DNA from 2 places in the Jeotgalibaca arthritidis genome. Region 1 is predicted to be linked to the other one. Evidence: predicted binding sites of a transcription regulator. Region 1 holds the regulator's gene; the other holds the start of a gene.
The links. Region 1 encodes LexA, which represses DNA repair genes until DNA is damaged. Its sites were predicted from a motif close to CNAACANNTGTTNG; they were not measured.

Region 1 (3,432 bases):
GCATTGGCCATCTCATTAGAGCAATGTAGCTAAAGAATGTTACGAGGTTACCAATAGTCATTTCGCCATTTTGAATAAAGTAAGCACCAAAAATCAAAGATAGGGCATATGAAATACCCATAACAAAAATAACAACCGGTCTGAACATCGAATCAATGGCATAGACCTCTTTGTTTTTTAAAACAACGTCACGAGTCTTCGCTTCAAAATCAGCAATATCTTCCTTTTCCTCGCCAAATGTTTTAATCACCTTTACTCCCGTAACACTTTCTTGTGTCTTATCATTCAAGGCTGAAAAGGATGCTTGTGCTTTCCTAAAGGTACGATGAATTTTCTTCCCTAAAATTCTTGAAACGAGTGTTAAAGCTGGCACTGGTATCATGGCAATTAATGTTAATTTCCAGTTTACGGTTAGCAACATTGTTAAAAACGTAATCCCACCTGATGAGATCGAGTCAGCTAGTGTCAGAATTCCTGCACCAGCAACCATACGAATGGCATTCAAATCATTAGTGGCGTGAGCCATTAAATCTCCTGTACGATACTTTTGAAAAAATTCGGCATCCATCTTTGTAAAATGATTAAATAATCGTGTTCGAAGTATTTTTTCAAGTTTAGCAGACGTTCCCCAAATCTCCATGCGCCAAATGTAACGAAAAATATACTGACTAATGCCACATAATAGGATAATCCCTGCTTGAATCATTAAACTTCTAGGTGTTAACAATTGCTCATTAATATCATCAATAATATTTCCGACTATTCGGGGTGAAACAACTTGTATCAGGGCTACAACAATTAAGAAAAAGACCCCCACTATATAAGAACGCCATTCTTGCTTGAAGAACCACTTTAATTTTTTAAAGATTTGCACGGGTTTCCCTCCTTCTATGTTCATACAAAACAAAAAAGTGGACCCAAAAAAGCATCCACATTTTTCATTATTTCATTCAATTATTTCTTTTTAGCTTTCTTGTTTTGAACTTTCATAGAAGCCATAATTTGTTTCACTTTGCGTTCTGATGGTTTTTGACCCATTTGCATCATCATGTTGCGTAACATATCTTCTGAAATAGGTGGGTTTTCAGCAAAATAATTCATCATATAACGACGTGCCAAAAAGAAGCCACCTACTGCTCCTAAAAGTACCCCTAAAATAACAATAAAAATCCATGCACTTGTACTCAATTTGTATCCTCCTTCCAAAAGTCCTCATTTAAATATATTACAAGATATTCGCCAAAAAGGAAATAGAAAAGCGCAATTATTCATTTTTTTTCAAATACCGAACATCTGTTTGATTCTTTTAGTTAGGTGTGATAAAATAACACTATAAAAATACGGGAGATGATGGTCCGATGACTAAAGGTAGAGACTCAAGACAAATGAACGTTTTGCATTTCATCTATACGGAAGTTCAGCAAAAAGGTTATCCACCAACGGTAAGAGAAATTGGTAATGCCGTAAACCTATCATCTACCTCAACCGTTCATGGCCATTTGGCTCGATTAGAAAAAGCAGGATACATCTATCGAGACCCGACTAAACCAAGAGCTATTGAGGTCACTGAATTAGGTTTACAACAATTAGGAATCAAGAGCGATCAAATGCCATTACTAGGTGTAGTCACAGCTGGTGAGCCAATCTTGGCGGTTGAAGAAGCAACAGACTTCTTCCCTATTCCACCCAACTTAAAAAATAGTTCGGATGACTTATTTATGCTAACCATCCGAGGAAACAGCATGATTAACGCAGGCATCTACAATAACGATGCGGTTATTGTTCGAAAACAAGCTTCTGCTGAAAATGGCGATATTGTGATTGCTATTACAGAGGATGAGGAAGCAACCTGTAAACGATTCTACAAAGAAACAGATCATTATCGTTTGCAGCCAGAAAATGACGAACTTGAACCGATTATTTTGGACTATGTACAAATATTAGGTAAAGTTGTCGGCTTATACAGAACTCATATCAGTTAATAGCAACAGCCAGAAAGTAGCATACTTTCTGGCTGTTTTGTTGTCAAATTTAAAAAGAGATTAAGCAAAAGCTCAATCTCTTTTTTTGATTTTAGTATTCCATTAAGTTAAAAATGTCGTAGCCAGAGATTTTATCTCTTCCGTTTAGATCCAACAATTCAATTAAGAATGCTAAACCAACGACTTCGCCACCTAATTTTTCAATTAATTCAACTGTTGCTAATGTTGTTCCACCAGTTGCTAGTAAATCATCACAGATTAATACTTTTTCACCAGGTAAAACAGCATCTTTATGTAATTGAAGAACAGCCTCACCGTATTCTAAACCGTAAGCGATTTCTACTGTTTCACGAGGCAATTTACCTTTTTTACGAGCCATTGCAAAACCACAATTTAATCCTACTGCAACTGGACAACCTACCATAAACCCTCTTGCTTCAGGTCCAACAACCTTATCGACACCTTTATCTTTTGCATATTCTACAATTTTAGCAATTGCAGCCGCATAAGCATCGCCGTCTTGCATTAATGGTGAAATATCTCTAAAAATAATTCCTTCTTCTGGAAAATCTTTCACATCAGCAATATACTTTTTAAAATCCATCAAAATTTCCTCCTATAACTACTTATTACAAGCTTCAATCCACTGAATCAATTCTTGGAATGGCTGGTAAATAAATAGTTTCTCAGCATTCATTTTATTTATTCTTTGTTTATAAGTATTGGTTTCTTCCAAATTGACTTTTTCAGGTTGCGGATTTGGATTCATTATACCGTTATCAATTGTAACAAATTTTGCTTCTAAAAACACAGATATGATAAAAATCAACAAATTCTTATCAATTTTTAAGTATTGGGCCAAGGCGCTTAACTTGCTACGAACATCCATATTTTGATGGGTTCTAAAATAACGGTAAGCATGAGCAAATACCGTTTGATTAGGGATTCCCTCAGCCGTTATACTTTGAATCGGATAAGCATAAATATAATAGTTATTAAATTTATGTCTTTCCAAGAAGTAAGTCAAATAATCAAGATTACTTGGACAATCAATAATAATCAGATTTGTTAATTCCTCTTCAAATGGCGGGATATCATCTCTACTTTCCAATAAAACGGAGACACTGCTATTTGGCAAGTGATCAGCTGTTTTCTCAAAAAATGCACGGTTAAAGAACAGATAAACACTATTCTCAATTTTAAGAGACTCGTCTTGGACATGAGATGTTCGCTTATCAAAAAACTGAACATGGTCAATGGTCAAATCTTTTAACTGTAATTGTGGTTTCGATAAATCTCGCCAGGTATTAATCCCCAATTCCCCTATTACGGATATGGCTTCCTTTTCAGGCATAAACTGCGCTAAATGCCCTTTGTTGAAACCAATGACATCAAGTGCTTGTTTTTCGGTATGTAGAGAAAATTTAAGGTGCTTTTGATCTGCTCCTAT
Region 2 (3,432 bases), 360 kb from region 1:
TGTGGGTATTTATAATTAACGCCTCTGCCTAATTTTTCAGCACCTTGATAATGAGCATCTTTGAGGTGTAAGGGCACATCTCCTGATTTTCCCTGACGAACGTCATTTAAAGCTGCGTCAATGGCATCAATCGCTGAATTTGATTTGGGAGATAGGGCTAAATCAATGACTGCGTGTGCCAGTGGAATTCGTGCTTCCGGTAGACCTAATTTTTCAGCAGCTTGAACGGCAGATACTGTTCGTGCCACGGCTGCTGGGTTACCAAATCCAATATCCTCATAAGCGCAAACTAATAGTCTTCTGCATATAATAACCAGTTCACCAGCTTCAATTAAACGAGCCAAGTAGTGAAGAGAGGCATCGACATCACTACCACGTAATGATTTTTGAAAAGCAGAAATAACGTCATAATGAGCATCGCCATCTTTATCATGGACCAGTGCTTTTCTTTGTAAGCATTCCTCAGCAATAGTAAGCGTAATATGAATGTCGCCCTCATCATTTTCAGGAGTTGAACGAGCGGCTAATTCTAATGCATTAAGTGACCCTCTTAAATCACCCATAGAACTTCTTGCGAAATGCTGGAGAGCATTATCATCCAATTTAATCGCTAAGTGGCCAAGACCATTTTTTTCATCTGTTAAGGCGCGCTGTAAAGCTACTTCAATATCAGTTATAGCAAGCGGTTTGACCTCAAAAATTTGCGTTCGACTTCTAATCGCAGGGTTAATACTAATATAAGGGTTCTCTGTTGTTGCGCCAATGAGAACAATGAGGCCACTTTCTAAATGAGGAAGTAAAAAATCTTGTTTAGGCTTATCTAAACGATGAATTTCATCGAGTAACAAAATAACCTGACCTGAAAACTTAGCTTCTTCAACAACAATTTGTAAATCTTTTTTAGAATCAGTTGCAGCATTTAATTGGCGGAAGGCAGACTGTGTTGATCCTGAAATGGCACTTGCGATACTTGTTTTCCCTGTACCTGGTGGACCATAGAGAATCATCGATGATAGCATGCGAGCGTCTACCATTCGTCTAATAATTTTATTTGGACCAACTAAGTGTTGCTGTCCGACAACTTCGTCGATATTGGTTGGTCTCATGCGAAAGGCGAGCGGTTTTTTCATAATGGTTATTCCTTTCATTCATTCTGATACTATTATAAGCGACATAATGAAATAGAACAAATATTCGTTTTTAAGCTTTTTTAAATAAAAAAAGTAAGTGACTTATCAAATGCATGGTTTATAGCTATAATAGAACTAGTGTAAAAATGTAGATGAAAGAGAGTAGTGTAGATGAATATCAAAACAATCATCAAAGATAATAAGTTCGAGAACTTATTTACAAAAGCGATTTTTGGGGTAGAAAAAGAATCCCAACGCATTTTGAGGGACGGAACGATTACGGAGAGTGAGCACCCTCATTTATTTGGTAACCGAACTTTTCATCCTTATATTCAAACGGACTTTGCAGAAAGTCAGTTGGAACTTGTTACACCACCAGTAGAGAGTGTGCAAGAAGTTGAAGATTGGTTGGCTGCTATTCATGATGTGGTCCATGCTTCGCTTAATGAAGATGAGTATATGCTTCCTTTCAGTTTGCCGATTCACATGCCTGAAGAAGACATGATTCACATTGCTAAATTGGATAATAAAGAAGACGTTCGCTACCGCGATTATTTAGCAAAAGTCTATGGAAAGAAAAAACAAATGATGAGTGGCATCCACTTTAACTTTGAATTTCATCCTGACTTTCTTCAAGCACTCTATGAAAAACAAAATGATATTCAAACATTTCGTGAATTTCAAACAGCGGTTTACTTTAAATTAACCCACAATTTCCTAAGATACCAGTGGATGTTAACTTATCTATTAGGTGCTTCAGTTGAAGTAAAAGATAACTACTTCCAAGATAATACCATCCCAGATGATATTCCAAGTGGCTATATTAGAAGTTTAAGAAGTAGCAAGTATGGCTATGTCAATAACGAGGATGTCAACGTATCGTTTAATAGTTTAGAAGAATATGTTGAAAGCATTGAACGAATGGTTTCAGAAGGAAAATTAATTGAAGAAAAAGAATTCTATTCACCCGTTCGTTTTCGTGGTGGTAAAAAAGCTAGACAAGTTCTTGAAAATGGCGTTGCCTATCTGGAGTTCCGTTTGTTTGACCTGAACCCCTTTAGTAAATATGGTATTTCTAAAGCAGACATGTCCTTTGTTCATAGCTTCTTTATGTATTTATTATGGATAGACGAAGCAACTAATGAAGCTGATTGGCAAAAGGGTCGTGACATGAATAGTCAAACTGCCTTTGAACACCCTTTACAGCTATCTGCCTTCCAAGAAGAGGGGCTTCAAATGATGACAGGTTTGTTAGCCATGTTGGAAGAAATAGACGCACCACTTGACTTAGTTAGCATTGCTAAAGACAAATACCAAGCCTTTCTTCAACCTGAAAAAACAATTAGTGGTCAATTAGTCACTATGGAAGAAGAGGGTATTGACTTATCTGAGTGGGCTACTCAATCAGCTGTTCACTATAAAGAGACATCATTAGAGCGTCCTTATGCCTTAACAGGATTTGAGGATATGGAATTATCGACTCAAATTTTGTTATTTGATGCCATTCAACAAGGGTTAGAGATTTCTATCCTTGACCGCAGCGACCAATTTATTTCGTTGAAATATGGCGACCATTTAGAGTACGTTAAAAATGGTAATATGACCGCTCTTGATAGCTACATATCACCACTCATTATGGAAAATAAAGTCGTCACAAAAAAAATACTAGCTAAACACGGGTTTTCTGTGCCAGCTAGTATGGAATATACAAATCAAGAACAAGCGGTTAGAGACTATCAACTCTTTGCCAACAAAGCTTTTGTTGTTAAGCCAAAATCTACTAACTATGGTTTAGGTATTTCTATTTTTAAAGAAGGAGCTAATTTAGCTAACTTTACTAAAGCCGTTGCTATTGCTCTTAAAGAGGACGATACCATTTTAGTAGAGGATTTTGTTGAAGGAACAGAATATCGTTTCTTTGTTATTGGTGAAGAAACCAAGGCTGTTTTGCTTCGTGTGCCGGCGAATGTGACGGGGGATGGCATTCATACGATTAAAGAATTAGTCGCTATGAAAAATGAAGACCCATTAAGAGGGAAAAACCACCGCAGCCCGCTTGAAAAAATAGAACTAGGAGACATTGAGTTGATGACCTTGGAAGAACAAGGCTATCAAGTAGATGATATTCCTGAAGCAGCTAGTCGTGTTTATTTAAGAGATAATTCCAATGTGAGTACCGGTGGCGATTCGATTGATTATACGGATAAGATGGATGAGTCATACAAGCAATTAGCAGCACAGATGGCAACTGTTTTAGGCGCAACCATTTCAGGCATGGATATGATGATTAAAGACTATCAGC

Region 2: G7057_RS09550 (replication-associated recombination protein A) is a predicted target of LexA. The motif match lies at 1,184-1,197, and genes of this name have one in related genera.

Annotation. Positions count from the first base shown of each region.
Region 1 is NZ_CP049740.1:2,239,628-2,243,059, forward strand. It holds gene G7057_RS11175 (ABC transporter ATP-binding protein) at 1-874, opposite strand, end outside; gene G7057_RS11180 (YneF family protein) at 955-1,188, opposite strand; gene lexA (transcriptional repressor LexA) at 1,359-1,982, shown strand; gene G7057_RS11190 (adenine phosphoribosyltransferase) at 2,074-2,586, opposite strand; gene recJ (single-stranded-DNA-specific exonuclease RecJ) at 2,605-3,432, opposite strand, start outside.
Region 2 is NZ_CP049740.1:1,884,192-1,887,623, forward strand. It holds gene G7057_RS09550 (replication-associated recombination protein A) at 1-1,130, opposite strand, end outside; gene gshAB (bifunctional glutamate--cysteine ligase GshA/glutathione synthetase GshB) at 1,302-3,432, shown strand, end outside.